DNA from 2 places in the Otoolea muris genome. Region 2 is predicted to be linked to the other one. Evidence: a T-box and tRNA genes for the amino acid it is inferred to sense, from the RefSeq annotation. Region 2 holds a T-box; the other holds one or more tRNA genes.
What was found. A T-box is a leader RNA that pairs with one kind of tRNA and senses whether it is charged. The one in region 2 lies ahead of leuS (leucine--tRNA ligase), so its partner is inferred to be a tRNA-Leu.
Positions count from the first base shown of each region.

Region 1: it encodes a tRNA-Leu, which carries the amino acid that the T-box ahead of leuS (leucine--tRNA ligase) is inferred to sense. The anticodon was not compared.

Region 1 is NZ_CALPCY010000010.1:84,368-91,985, reverse strand. Features, by position in the region: gene hpt (hypoxanthine phosphoribosyltransferase) at 1-169, shown strand, start outside; gene ftsH (ATP-dependent zinc metalloprotease FtsH) at 230-2,047, shown strand; gene NFS31_RS08685 (glycoside hydrolase family 13 protein) at 2,422-4,491, shown strand; gene NFS31_RS08680 (Uma2 family endonuclease) at 4,513-4,683, shown strand; tRNA gene NFS31_RS08675 (tRNA-Tyr) at 4,903-4,984, shown strand; tRNA gene NFS31_RS08670 (tRNA-Leu) at 4,994-5,079, shown strand; gene nagB (glucosamine-6-phosphate deaminase) at 5,324-6,049, opposite strand; gene NFS31_RS08660 (hypothetical protein) at 6,194-7,618, shown strand, end outside.
Region 2 is NZ_CALPCY010000011.1:35,440-43,057, forward strand. Features, by position in the region: gene NFS31_RS09035 (methyl-accepting chemotaxis protein) at 1-616, shown strand, start outside; gene NFS31_RS09040 (hypothetical protein) at 866-1,450, opposite strand; gene NFS31_RS09045 (hypothetical protein) at 1,431-1,979, opposite strand; gene NFS31_RS09050 (RNA polymerase sigma factor) at 1,969-2,514, opposite strand; gene NFS31_RS09055 (HAD family hydrolase) at 2,786-3,472, shown strand; T-box leader at 3,573-3,827, shown strand; gene leuS (leucine--tRNA ligase) at 3,921-6,332, shown strand; gene NFS31_RS09065 (TrmH family RNA methyltransferase) at 6,420-7,268, opposite strand; gene NFS31_RS09070 (MATE family efflux transporter) at 7,265-7,618, opposite strand, start outside.

The sequences.
Region 1 (7,618 bases), on a different contig from region 2:
GAGCATTGAGCTCTGTACGCTGCTTGACAAGCCGGAGCGCCGGGTAAAGAAAGAGGTGAAGGTAAAATATACCTGTTTCACGATTCCGGATGAGTTTGTGGTGGGTTATGGACTGGATTACGATCAGAAATACAGGAATCTGCCATATATCGGCGTAGTGGAGGTATAGCGGCAGTTTCGGTGATTTAAGGCTATCCGGGCTGTTACGAAGTATTAAGGAGGAAGTCAGTTGAGGCAGAGACAGTCATTCGGAGGGGGGCTGGGGCTATTGATCCTGGCCCTGCTCCTCTTTATGTTATTTACATCGCGCGGCCAGGGCGTAAGCCAGGACGCTCACTTAAGCTTTCCTGAGTTTATGGTTTACCTGGAAAATGGCGCGATCGCGGGCGCGAGGCTGAGCCCGAACCGGGAGATTCCCACCGGCGAGGTGGAGATTTACATGAGCACCGGCGAGCGGGAAAGCTTCCATGTGCTTGATATCAGGGAAGTGGAGATGGCGCTGCGCGAGGCGGGGATCAGCTACAGTACGGAAGGGATCGTGCAGGAAAATTATTTCCTGTCGCTGATCCTTCCGATCGCCCTGTCGGCCGGAGTCCTGATCTTTTTGTTCCTGTTTATGAATGCGCGTTCCGGAAACGGCGCCAACACAAGGATGATGAATTTCGGGAGAAGCCGCGCGAGGATGAGCCGCGCCAGCGATGTGGATTTTAAGAGCGTGGCGGGCCTTGAGGAGGAGAAGGAGGAGCTTCAGGAGATCGTAGATTTCCTGAAGAATCCGCAGAAGTACACCAGCGTCGGGGCCAGGATCCCCAAAGGCGTGATACTGGTCGGCCCTCCCGGCACGGGTAAGACGATGCTTGCCAAGGCTGTGGCCGGGGAGGCGGGGGCGCCGTTTCTCTTTATTTCTGGTTCTGACTTTGTGGAAATGTTCGTCGGCGTCGGGGCGTCCCGCGTCCGCGATCTGTTTGAGGACGCAAAAAAGAACGCGCCCTGTATCGTGTTTATCGATGAGATCGACGCTGTGGCGCGCCAGAGGGGAACCGGTATGGGCGGCAGCCACGACGAGCGTGAGCAGACCTTAAACCAGCTTCTGGTGGAAATGGACGGCTTCAGCTCCAATGAGGGCATCATTGTCATGGCCGCGACGAACCGCGTCGATATCCTCGATCCCGCGATTCTGCGCCCGGGCCGTTTTGACCGCAAGGTGGCGGTGGGGAAGCCGGACGTAAAGGGCCGCGAGGAGATTCTGGGCGTGCACACGAAGCAGAAGCCCCTGGGAGAGGATGTGGATCTGCACCGGGTCGCCCAGACGACATCCGGCTTTACCGGAGCGGATTTGGAGAACCTCATGAATGAGTCCGCGATCAATGCGGCCAAGGCGGGGAGAAAGTTCCTGGTGCAGGACGATATCGACAAGGCGTTTATTAAAGTGGGGATCGGCACGGAGAAGCACAGCAGGGTGGTCACGGAAAAGGATAAGCGCATCACGGCCTACCACGAGGCGGGCCACGCGATCCTGTTCCACGTCCTTCCTGATGTGGGGCCGGTGCATACGGTTTCCATCATCCCCACCGGTATAGGCGCGGGGTATACGATGCCGCTGCCGGAACGGGACGATATGCACATGACAAGAGGCAGGATGCTTCAGAATATCATGGTATCCCTGGGCGGCCGTATCGCGGAGGAGATCATTTTTGACGATATCACCACCGGCGCGTCACAGGACATCAAGCAGGCGACCGCTGTCGCCCGGGCCATGGTGACCGAATACGGGATGTCGGACCGGATCGGCATGATCAATTACGGCGGCAGCGACAATGAGGTATTTATCGGCCGCGATCTGGCCCAGGCCAGGAGCTACGGCGAGCAGGTGGCCGGCGCGATTGACAGTGAAGTTAAGCGGATAATCGACGAATGCCACGATAAGGCAAAGGAGATTATCTTAGCGCACGAGGACGTGCTGCATACGTGCTGCAGCCTGCTCATGGAAAAGGAAAAGATCGGCAGAGAGGAATTTGAGGCATTATTTGTGCAGGATAATGCGTGATACGGCAGGGGTGGAATATAAATGGCTGAATTTGCACAAAAAAAGGTTTAAAATTTACAGATGTTTGTGCAGACTTTTGATGCGGCCTGTGCTATTATAATAGACGTAACCCCCCCCCAATACATTATATAGTTTTTGCTACACCCCATAAAAACGAGATACCTTCTCCTAAAAAGGCCAGCTACCCCGCTGGCCTTTTTACTTTGGCGGATTTGAGGGGAATGGGGACGGTTTGCGCAACCGTTCAAGTTGTCTGAACGGTTACTGTTTTGTAAGATTTTCATAAAATTGAAATTTCCTGTTGTATATTTGCCATAGAGTCGTTAGAATATGTATCAGTGACTAAAAAGACTTTAAAAGGATCGAGATGATTTATGAACAGAGAAGCATTGTTTTGCGATGAGACAGAAAATTACCGCAGCCCCGCTGAGGCGGATGCCGGGCAGGAGGTGGCGTTTTACTTTCGTACCGGGCGCGGCGATGCGGATGCAGTTTATCTGATAGAGTATGCCAGACAGGATCGCTTAAGGGAGCGCGACATGGAGTACAGCCACAGCGACAGCCTGTTTGATTATTATGTGTGCAGGCTCGCGGCGGGGGAAGGGCAGATGCAGTATTTCTTCCGCGTGGACAGCGGGGAGGAGATCTGTTTTTATGACCGCCTTGGCGTGACGGAGGAGGCGCAGAGGGACTATGCGTTCCGCCTGACGCCGGGCTTCCATGTTCCGAAGTGGAGCAAGGGGGCGGTGATGTACCAGATCTATGTAGATCGGTTCTGCAATGGGGATCCGACGAATGATGTGGAGACGAATGAGTATATTTACCTGGACAGGCCCGTGGAGCGGGTGGAGGACTGGAACGCGCCGCCGGCAGAGCTGGATGTGGGGCGCTTTTACGGCGGCGATATCAGGGGTATCTGGAATAAGCTCAGCTATCTCAAAGGACTCAAGGTGGAGGCAATTTATTTAAACCCGGTGTTTGTCTCGCCGTCAAACCATAAGTATGACTGCCAGGATTATGATCATGTGGATCCCCACTACGGAGTGATACGAAATGATCGGGAGGGCCTGATCGATCCGGGGGCGCCGGACAATTTTAACGCGGAAAAGTATGCGTGCAGGACGGCGGACGAGGAGAATTTAACGGCCAGCGATCTGTTTTTTGCGCGCTTCATAGAGGCGGCCCATGAAAAGGGCATGCGCGTGATCGTGGACGGCGTATTCAACCATTGCGGTTCATTTAATAAGTGGATGGACACAGAGCTGATTTACCAGCATGAGGGCGGCTATTCGAGCGGCGCGTATGTCAGCGCCGACAGCCCTTACCGGAATTTTTTTAAATTCCATAATGAGCAGGGGTGGCCGTTTAATGACAGTTATGACGGATGGTGGGGACATTCTACCCTGCCGAAGCTGAACCACGAGGGTTCAGACAAGCTGTACCAGTATATTATGGACATCGCAAAGAAATGGGTGTCGCCGCCGTTTAATGCGGATGGATGGCGTCTTGACGTCGCCGCGGATCTGGGCTATACGCCGGAGTTTAACCATAAGTTCTGGCGGGATTTCCGCAATGCGGTGAAATCGGCCAACCCGGAGGCGGTGATTATTGCGGAGCACTACGGAGACGCGTCCGCGTGGCTGCAGGGCGATCAGTGGGACACCGTCATGAATTACGACGCGTTTATGGAGCCGGTTTCCTGGTTCCTGACCGGGATGGAGAAGCACAGCGATAAGGCGGATGAGGGGCTGTACGGCAATGGGCGCGCTTTTTTTGATACCATGCGCTATCATATGTGCCGGATGCAGACGCCGTCGCTGATGTGCGCCATGAACCAGCTCTCAAACCACGATCATTCCCGTTTCCTGACCAGGACGAACCGGACGGTTGGACGCCTGAACACCCTGGGCTCTGAAGCGGCGGGGCGGGGGATCCATTACGGCATTTTTCGCCAGGGCGTGGTGATGCAGATGACGTGGCCCGGATGCCCGACGCTCTATTATGGGGACGAGGCGGGCGTGTGCGGGTGGACGGATCCCGATAACCGCCGGACATATCCATGGGGGAATGAGGATCTGGAGCTGATCGAATTTCACCGCTATATGACGGGAATCCGCAGGCGGAATCCGGCCCTGCGCACGGGTTCGCTCACCGAGCTTCTGGAGGAGCCGGGGATGATCGCTTACGGGCGTTTTCAGGCGGCGGGAAAGGAGACAAAGGAGAGCCGCGTGGTGGTGGCGGTTAATACGTGCCAGGATGTGCGGATTTTCAGGATTCCTGTGTGGAAGATCGGCATAACGGATTTTGAGAAGATGAGGCGCGTGATGCTGACGTATGAAGAGGGGTATAACGCAGGTGTTGTGGACTATGAGGTCGGGGGAGGAATCCTGGAGATCGAGATTCCGCCGTCCGGGTCGGCGGTTCTGGCGGCGGAGATGGCGTAGGAGGCGTCCGGGCTGTCTTTTATGAAAAATTGCCGGATGCGGGCGGTCAGGGAATACTGGATCGTAGATCCGCATAAAGAAACGACTCTGGTTTACCGTTTTGAGGAGGACGCCGCCCCGGCTGCCTATCCGTTTGATACAGGGATTGTGTTTGGAATTTTTCCGGAACTGGATGTGACGGTGGCTGAGTAACAGTTCAGATAGGTCTGCGCACCTGCTGCGCTGACCGTACGAAAACGCGGCGGCAGCAGGCATCTGCCCCATCGCGAAGCGATTTTCATTGGCAGATGCCGTAACAGTTCAGGTTATCTCAACTGTTACGTGGCTGAACTGCCGGGGTAGAGAAATTTTTTAAAAAGCTTGCTTTTTTTTGGTTCCTGTGCTATGCTTTTATAGCATTACATCAGTTACGGATGGGTTCCCGAGTGGCCAAAGGGGGCAGACTGTAAATCTGTTGCGTCTCGCTTCGGTGGTTCGAATCCACCTCCATCCAGTTTGGTCTGCCGCAGTGGCGGAACTGGCAGACGCCCGGGACTTAAAATCCCGTGGGTAGTGATACCCGTACCGGTTCGATTCCGGTCTGCGGCACTTGTGGAAAGGCTTATTGCGTGGGTGATAAGTCTTTTTTTGGTATTTTCGCCCTTCGGCTTATGTTGTGTGCGCAGGCCGTGATATAATCGTGAGAGGCCGCCAGTGCCGGTTCCTATATTCATTAAGGAACCGGGAGATAAAAACAATGCGGATGCGGTTCCGCAGGCCCGCGCACCGGAAATATGCCGCAAATGCGGCGCGCGGGCTGCGTATTTTTCAGGTCCGGCTTATGTTTTCAGAATCAGCGCCCGGCCATGGCCGCCTCATCGGCAATCACGACAACGTCGGGATGGAATTGAAGAATCGAAGCGGGAACAGCGGGAGTAACCGGTCCGTACAGGGATTTTTTGAGAATTTCGGCTTTGTCGCTGCCGCTGACCAGGAAAACGATCCGGCGCGCTCTCATGATGGTCCCGATGCCCATGGTAAACGCCTGCCGGGGTACGTCGTCGGCGGAGGCGAAGAACCGCTTGTTGGCCTCAATCGTCATCTCCGTTAAGTCCACACAGTGGGTTTCGGCGGCAAAATGATCGTCTGGCTCGTTGAAACCGATATGGCCGTCATGGCCCAGGCCAAGCACCTGTAAATCAACGCCGCCCAGAGAGCGGATCACGTCCTCGTAGCGCGCGCATTCCGCGGCGGCGTCCTGCGCGGTTCCATCCGGGATATTGGTCTGCGCCATATCGATATTGACATGGGAAAACAGATGATGGTTCATGAAATAGTAGTAGCTCTGATCATTGTCCTTTGTCAGCCCTTTGTATTCGTCAAGGTTTGCGGTCTTTACTTCTGAGAAGTCGAGCTCTCCATTCCGGTATTTTTCAACAAGGCATTCGTAGGTTCCGATTGGCGTGGAGCCGGTGGCAAGGCCCAATACGCAGTCGGGCTTCGTTACGATCTGCGCCGCGATTACGGAAGCGGCCTTTTTGCTCATCTCGTCATAGTTTTTTACCTTATAGATTTTCATGTAAACTCCTCCATATGAAAAATATTTGCGTTCAATGTTTAGAATACCATTTTTGAGTCATAGTTTCAATGGATATCCGCATAAAATAAATAGCAAAGGATAAGGTGGGTTATCAGTGAAATTTATATAAAGAGGAGTGAGGGCATGACGAATTTTCAGAGGCTAATTTCATATATCTATACCTACGAAGGCGGGATAAAGGGAAAAAATATCGGCTTTGCCAAACTGGAAGTCCGGGGGAGCCAATGCCGTATCACAGTCAATGTCAAAAAGATATTTGTGGGCGGGAATCCGATCGGCGTATATATGCTGACAGGGCGGGAGGAGATCCGGATCGGGACGCTGTTTGCGAGAAACGGATCGGGAGAGTTCCGCACAGTGATACATACCCAGGATCTGGAGCATACAGGGCACAGCCTGGATGACTGCTACGGGCTCAGCGTCCATGATGTCGAAAGTAACTGGCGTTCGTATACGACGATCTGGGAGGACGCCGTTGCCCATGCGGCAGAAGTGGATCTGGCGGACGTGACAGCCGGCAAAGCGGCCCGAAATGCGTCCGGGAACACACAGAGCGAATCTCAAAATACACCTCAAAGCATGCCTCAAAGCACTTCTCATAATATGTCTCAGGATACATCCCAAAAAACAGATGCAGTACAGGTGAAAGCGCCGTCCCCGGAACCGCGGACAGCCCCGCTTCCCATTTCAGCGGAAATTGAGAGGGAGCTGGAGCGCGAGGAATTAAAGCAGATGGGAATGCCGGAAAGCGAGATCCATCCCAGACAGACAAGGACAGGAAATGTAGTCCGTCTGTACGGAGGCGGAAGATCAGAGCGGCTGGGAACCCTTCCGGAATTAATCCCGGAGCCGCGGATCGCGAAGGAGGAAGGGGCCGCGGCCGGGATATCTGGTTTTCGTGAAAATGAACACGCCGCACAGTATGAGGATATGAATTTGGAGGCGGAGCCAGAGAAGGCGCATAGAGAAGAGTCTGTGACAGAGGCGCAGGGTGTCCGGGAGTCTGTGAGCGGGGCACAGGAATCTCCGGAAGGCGCGTCCGGCGGGCAGGCGGTTTTGCAGGAAGTGTCAGAGGCAGGGACCGTCCTGGAAAATACGTCTGAGGCGCAGGCCGTCCGGGAAGCTGTGTCCGGGCTGCAGACGGCGCGGGAGGCGGCGTCTGAGCCGGGCGCCGCGGAAGAGGCTTTAGAGATGCCGGGCATAAGGGAGGCTATGGAGGAGATGCCGGGCATACGGGAGGCTATGAAGGAGAGGGAGGCCGTGGAGGAGATGCCGGGCATGCCGGAAGCCATGGAAGAGATGCCGGACGTTCCAGAGGCTATGGCAGAAGCGCAGAACGTACAGACAGGGGGGATGGAGGCGCCGCAGGCTGTCCGGCAGGCCGCCGGGCCTGCGCAGAGCGTCCGGGAAAGCATGCCGCATGAGACCGCCGTCCCGGAGGCCGCGGCAGACAATGGAGCGCGCTCCCATGCGGCATTTGCCGGAACTGCGGGCGGGCCTGCTCTGGGGTTTCTGGAGGAATCGCATCCTGCCATGGAGTCAGAGGCT
Region 2 (7,618 bases):
TGTCAAGGAGATTTCCGGGCAGGCTTGGAAGGTGGTTGTCCAGAGCAACCGCCAGATGGATGATATGGTCCATGCAATGGGGGAGATTGACTCTTCCTCTCAGGAGATCGCAAAAGTGATCAAAATTATTGAGGATATTGCTTTCCAGACCAACATTCTTGCGCTTAACGCAGCGGTAGAAGCTGCGCGCGCCGGCGATACGGGCAAAGGCTTTGCGGTTGTTGCAGATGAAGTGCGCAACCTTGCGGGCAAGAGCGCGGAAGCAGCCAGTACCACCGCAGAAATGATTGAAAAATCCACATTAGCGGTGAAACACGGGATTCAGGTCGCTGACGCGACGGTGCAATCCATGAAGCAGGTGGGGAACCATGTGCAGTCAATGGCCGAGCTTTTGGGGGATATTGATCAGTCTACCAGCGAACAGGCAGACGCATTTGCGTGCATGGTTCATTCGGTTTCCCAGATTACCGGGGTTGTACATGCAAACGCAGCGGCCGCTGAAGAAAATTCGGCCGCATCCAGGGAGCTGTCCGGCCAGGCAAAGATTCTGGAGAATCTGGTCGAACGGTTTCGCACAAGAAAGCAATACGCGAAGGCGGCGGGAAGCGCGGATTAGAGCGTGTTTGAAAATTGCTTTCTGGCAGATGTGCGCGCCGCTTTGTGTTTAACCGGGCAGGTGACAGACGCCTGCCCGGCATTTATTCCCGCGGGCAACGAGCCAAGTGGGCATGCTTGCATGCACATTTGGCGGCTGCCGCGAGGGTCAAATACCCCGCTGCTCTGCAGCGCTGTAAGTTTGACGCCCCGTTGCTTGCAGCGGGGTTGTTGAATTACGGCAAATGCATCGTATTTAAGGCCGCGCTCCTCAATTGCCCCCCCCATTTTCCAGATAAGGCGGGGAGGGGATGTCGCCGGAATCGCTGTGGAGCTCGTCGTATTTCCCTTTGATCATATAGATGCCGGCAGTGATGATCGCGATGGCTACGATGGCCTGCGGGATGCTGCGCGCAAGGAACCGGAGGAAGTCCTGGGCGCGTTCGGAAAGGCGCAGGATGGGCAGCAGGTACCAGAAAAATGCGCCGGAGCCGATATTCCACAGGATGCTGATTCCAAAGAAGATAAGGCATGCGGACAGGAGCCGGCGGTATTTCTGAATGGTAAAGCGGTTTAATCCGAACTCATTCCATGGAATCAGGTAATCGTCCTCAATGGAGTAGAATTCCTCATCGCTTAAGGAGTTCAAGTTGTTGGTGTGAAAAAAGCTGTAAAACCATACAATCGGGGCCAAAAAGGTCAGGAACCCCAGTCTGAGGAAGCCGGATACGCCGAGAAGCGCTGCAAAAATCATCATCAGGCTGACGCCCTGTTTGAAAAAGCCGAGATACATCTCGCCGGCCCCGGGTATCAGGGACCAGCAGAATGTCATTAATTTACCTTTCTTTTTTGTCATAACGAAATACCTCCAGATTAAAATTTGACAATTGGTGAAGCTGTCCGGTCAACTGCTCAATGTGCTTATAATACTCCCAATGCTGTTCGGACAACTGTCCGTAGTGGTCGCCTGTCAGCTCATCTGCAGCCCGCCTGGCCGAGCTCTCCGCCAGATTGGGGGCCAGAAACAGCAGGCTTAAGGAGCAGAGGACCGCGGCGCCCACCTTTAAGCTGAAATAGAAAAACTGCAGCTTTTTTGACAATTGGTTCGATCCTGCGATAATCTGGACATCCAGCTTCCTGCTCCGCTCGAGGATCGAGGATTTCAGATCGCGGGGAGCGGTTAAAAGCTCCTTTCCGGCCGCCGCCTCGGACAGCGCCTCCAGGCACCGGGGACATACGGCCAGATGCTTAAACTCACTGTCCGAAAGCCTTCCTTTCAGGCTTCCCTTCAGGCGTTCAGGGGAAATGTGTGAGATACGCACAGGGGACAAAAGCGCTCCTTCTGTGTTTTGTCTTCTTTGTTCCTGCTTTCTGCTAAGATCCATGCCCGATATCCTCCTTTCCATAGAGCTTGCGCAGCATCCCCCTGGCACGGTAAATCTGGGTCTGCAGCGTTTTGATATTTTTACCTGTCTTGTGGACGATTTCGCCGATTTCCATCTCATTGTAATAGTAATCCAGAGCCACGCTTTTGTAGGGCTCCTTTAAGGAATTGCAGCAATCAAAGAGCTTCTGCCTCACCTCGTCCTCCAGCATCGTTTCCTCTACGGAGTCAGGGGCGGCGATGGCTGTGAAATATTCGTCGTCCGTGGGGACTGATTTCCGGCCGGCCCGTTTTAAATAATCCAGGCACTTGTTCGTCGCAATCCGGCAGAGCCAGGCGCGCTCATTGCCGCCGTCAAAATACGCCATGCTTTTGTACGCCGAAAGAAAGGTTTCCTGGGCGAGATCCTCAGCATCAAAATAATTGGCGGTGAATTTGTAGCAAATCGAGTAGATTAAATTCTGATACTGGTCTATCCAATGTTCCAGCCGCTGCTCTGCATTGATTCGGATCGCCCCCTTTCCTGTCGGTCTTATCTATTAAACGACTGGAGCCAGGGAATATCTTCATTTTTTTAAATCTGAATCATTTCCCTGCGGTTCACACCCCGGCAGGGATGTGAACCAGCGCCATGATGCCGGAATGGCCATAATATTTTTTTGTGACAGCTCAGATAACCTCTGAACCGTTACATCTTTCGGCGATAATTCTCTGGCTCATATACGCTTTTTCTTCCATTTTACCATAAATTATGTCATAATATGCTATACTGAAATACAGGACAAAGGCAGGAGGAGACGAATCGCGATGGAACACATTATCTTATTTGATCTGGATGGAACTCTGACGGATCCAAAGGAAGGAATTACGAAGTCTGTGCAGCATTCCCTGCGGGCATATGGGATTGAGGAGCCGGATTTGGAGGCGCTTTGCCCGTTTATCGGCCCGCCCCTGACAGAGAGCTTTATGGAGTTTTACGGCTTCAGTGAAGCGGACGCCAGGGCGGCGATTCCGCATTTTCACGAATACTTTGTCGGGCGCGGAATCTTTGAGAACCGTCCGTATGAGGGAATCCATGACATGCTTGAAGGGCTGTGCAGAGATGGCTTTACCCTGGCGGTTGCCACATCCAAGCCGGAGGTGTTCGCAGAGCAGATTCTGGAGCATTTCGGCCTGCGCCGGTATTTTAAGCTGGTGGGCGGGGCGGATATGGAGGAAAAACGGGTGAAAAAAGGCGAGGTGATTGCCTGGACGCTCAAGCGGCTGGGCGTGGATCCGGAAAAGACGCCGGTGATTATGGTGGGCGATCGCAGGCATGATGTGGCTGGGGCAAAGGAGAACGGGCTTTTATGCGCGGGCGTCCTGTTTGGATACGGATCGCGGGAGGAGCTTCTTGAGGCGGGCGTGGATTATCTGGCTGAAAGTGTGGAAAAGCTGGGGGAGATTCTGCGGCTTTGGGGAAAAGGACAGCGGCAGTCTCATAGAAACGCCTGATGTGTCTGTACGTTATTGTCCCCCCTGGTCAGGAGGATCTTCCGGAAGCAATCCGCCTGCCTTGACAAGCCCGCCCGGATATGGTACATTATCACATAGTTAAAATGCCGTGAAGAGGAGTAGTAGGCTGAGGGGACATATCAGAGAGCTGCCGTCAGGTGCGAGGCAGTTATGGATCGCAGCCGAACTGGCCTTGGAGCAGCCCTGCCGAAGGGAAGGCGCTAAGCGACGCTTTCCTGCGTAAGCAGAGCCGGGTCCGCCCGTTACAGAGAAGATCAAAGCGCATGTGTTATGCACATGAAATAGAGTGGTACCGCGCAGCGGAGTATGGAGTATACAGCCCTGCGTCTCTATCTTAGATGGAGACGGGGGCTTTTTACATGGGACGGCAAACAATTGTTTGCCGCTGCCTATATTTATTTTATCGAGAATGCAGGAGGAAAAAGACATGGCGCAGTACAATCACACAGCCATTGAGAAGAAATGGCGTGCCAACTGGGAGAAGAACCCGATCAATGTAAACGACGGGAAAAAGGAAAAGTATTACTGCCTGGATATGTTTCCGTATCCGTCCGGCAGCGGCCTTCATGTGGGACACTGGAGAGGATACGTGATCTCGGACGTCTGGAGCCGTTATCAGCTTTTGAAGGGGAAATATGTGATCCACCCCATGGGCTGGGATGCGTTCGGGCTTCCGGCGGAGAATTACGCGATCAAGATGGGCGTCCATCCGGCGATCTCGACGGCGGAGAATGTGGAGAATATCAAGCGCCAGATCGGCGAGATTGCGGCCATCTATGACTGGGATATGGAGGTCAACACCACGGATCCCGGCTTTTATAAATGGACGCAGTGGATCTTTGTGCAGATGTTTAAAAAGGGCCTGGCCTATGAGAAGGAATTCCCCATCAACTGGTGCCCGTCGTGTAAGACGGGGCTGGCGAATGAGGAGGTGGTAAACGGCTGCTGCGAGCGCTGCGGAGCTGCGGTGACGAAGAAAAACCTCCGCCAGTGGATGCTTAGGATCACGGCGTATGCCGAGCGCCTTTTGAATGACTTAGACAAGCTGGACTGGCCGGAAAAGGTTAAAAAGATGCAGACGGACTGGATCGGCAAGTCCTACGGCGCGGAGGTGGATTTCCCGGTCGAGGGAAGGGAAGAGAAGATCACCGTTTACACCACGCGGCCTGACACGCTGCACGGCGCGACGTTTATGGTACTGGCCCCGGAGCACGCGATGGCAAAGGGCCTGGCCACGGACGAGACGAGGGAGGCGGTGGAGAAGTATATCTTCGATTCCTCCATGCGTTCCAATGTGGATCGCTTACAGGACAAGGAAAAGACGGGCGTGTTTACCGGAAGCTATGCAATAAACCCGTTAAACGGGGCAAAGGTTCCGATCTGGCTGTCGGATTATGTGCTGGCCGATTACGGCACGGGCGCGATCATGTGCGTGCCGGCGCACGATGACCGCGACTTTGAATTTGCCAGAAAATTCAATATCCCCATCATCCAGGTGATCGCAAAGGACGGCAAAGAGATCGCGTCCATGACCGAGGCGTACACGGACGCGTCGGGAACCATGATCAATTCCGGGGACTGGAACGGAATGGAGTCGGCGGTCCTTAAAAAGGAAGCGCCGGAGATGATCGAGAAGATGGGAATCGGCCACAAGCGGGTGAACTATAAGCTGCGCGACTGGGTATTTTCGCGTCAGCGCTACTGGGGCGAGCCGATCCCGATCGTGCACTGCCCGAAATGCGGCAATGTCCCGGTTCCGGAGGATCAGCTTCCGTTAGAGCTTCCGAAGGTTGACAGCTACCAGCCCACAGGCACAGGGGAATCGCCGCTGGCCGCGATCGGCGAGTGGGTGAACACGACCTGCCCCTGCTGCGGCGCGCCGGCCAAACGGGAGACAAACACCATGCCCCAGTGGGCCGGTTCCTCCTGGTATTTCCTGCGGTATGTGGACAATAAGAACACAGAGGCGCTCGTTTCCAGGGAGAAGGCGGACAAATACCTTCCGGTGGATATGTACATCGGCGGAGTGGAGCACGCGGTGCTGCATCTTCTGTACTCGCGCTTCTATACGAAGTTTTTGTATGACATCGGCGCGGTGGATTTTGACGAGCCGTTTAAGAAGCTTTTTAATCAGGGCATGATCACCGGCAAGAACGGCATCAAGATGAGCAAGTCCAAGGGAAATGTGGTTTCGCCGGACGATCTGGTCCGCGACTACGGCTGCGATTCCCTGCGCCTGTATGAGCTGTTTGTAGGGCCGCCGGAGCTGGACGCCGAGTGGGACGACAGAGGGATCGAGGGCGTTTCCCGTTTCCTGAACCGTTTCTACAATCTGGTGATGGATAACAGGGATAAAGATATAAAGGCGACCCGGGAGATGGTGAAGACGCGCCACAAGCTGATCTATGATATTGAGCAGCGTTTTGAGCAGTTCAGCTTAAATACCGTGATCTCCGGCTTTATGGAGTACAATAACCGTCTTATGGAGCTGAATAAAAAGGAGGGCGGTATTGACCGGGAGACACTGCGCACGTTTGTGGTGCTGCTGGCGCCATTTGCCCCGCACCTGGGAGAGGAGCTGTGGCAGGTATTAGGCGGAACGGACAGCGTTTTCCACGCCCGGTGGCCGGAGTGCGACGCGGAGAAGATGAAGGACGACGAAAAGGAGATCGCGGTTCAGATCAACGGAAAGACCAGGGCTGTGGTGACGCTGCCGGCGGATGTGTCAAAGGAGGACGCCATCGCTGCCGGAAAAGAGGCGGTGAAGGACAAGCTGGCCGGAACTGTCGTCAAGGAGATCTATGTTCCGGGGCGGATTGTCAATCTGGTTGTGAAATAAAGGGTGAATAGCGCAGCAGTTCAGCCTTCGGCTCCGGGGGGTGTCGCGAAATAAGGAATGGTTCGTCATTTCGCGACAGTTTTTTACTCACCCCTTCCTTCTCAACTGCCAGAAAGCGACCGCGCTGGCCGCGGCGACATTCAGGGAGTCCGTCCCGTGGGACATGGGAATCCGCACAATATAGTCGCAGGCGGAAATCGTGGACGCGGCCAGCCCGTCGCCTTCGGTTCCCAGTATAATGGCAAGCCGTTCCTCCAAAGCCAAAGCCGGGTCATCGATCGGCACGGCGCGCTCGCTTAAGGCCATGGCAGCCGTCTTAAAGCCGAGATCCTTAAGAAGCGCCAGATCCGTTTCCGGAAGGCTTTCGGGGACGGCTTCCTGCGATTCCTCCTGCCCGAGGTATGTCCACGGGATTTGAAATACGGCCCCCATGCTGACGCGTATGGCGCGGCGGTAGAGCGGATTGCTGCACGCGGGCGTAAGCAGCGCGGCGTCGATGCCGAGCGCCGCGGCAGAGCGGAAAATAGCGCCCACATTGGTAGGATTCATGACATGCTCAAGCACTGCAATCCGTTTTGCGCCGGCGCATACCTCTCTGGGGGCGGGAAGGGGCTTTCGGCGCATGGCGCAGAGCGCGCCGCGCGTTAAGTGAAAGCCCGTGAGCTTTGTGAGAAGCGAAAATTCGCCTGTAAAGACAGGGATTTCCCCGCAGCGGCGGATGATCTCCTTTGCCTGCCCTTCCACATGCTTTTGTTCCAGGAGAAGCGAGACAGGGGTATATCCGGCGTCTAAGGCGCGTTCGATCACCCTGGGGCTTTCCGCGATAAACAGGCCCTTTTCCGGTTCATGCCGGTTCAAAAGCTGCCCTTCTGTCAGGCGGGCGTAGACGTCCAGCCCCGGGGCGTCAAAGTCTGTGATTTCTGTGATGTTTGTCATGAAGCGTTTCCTTTCTTCACAATACAATACTCCTTCCACTTCCCGCTCCTGTAATGCCATACCACCAGAAGGCAGGAAATACACCAGGCCGGCGGCATGCTGACGTAGTAGCAACGAAAGCCGACAGGCGTTGCGGCCAGAAGATACGACAGGGAAAGCCGTATGCCGAGGTTGACAAAGCCGGAGGCGGCCGGGATTTTGACGTCTCCCGCCCCCTGGAGGAAGCCGCAGGTAATATTCATGATGGTGTTGGTCCAGATAAAGAGCATCAGGATATCCAGGTGCTCCCGCCCGCGGCGCAGCGATTCCCCGGTGATGTGGAACAGGCCGAGTAAAGGATCGTCAAAGAG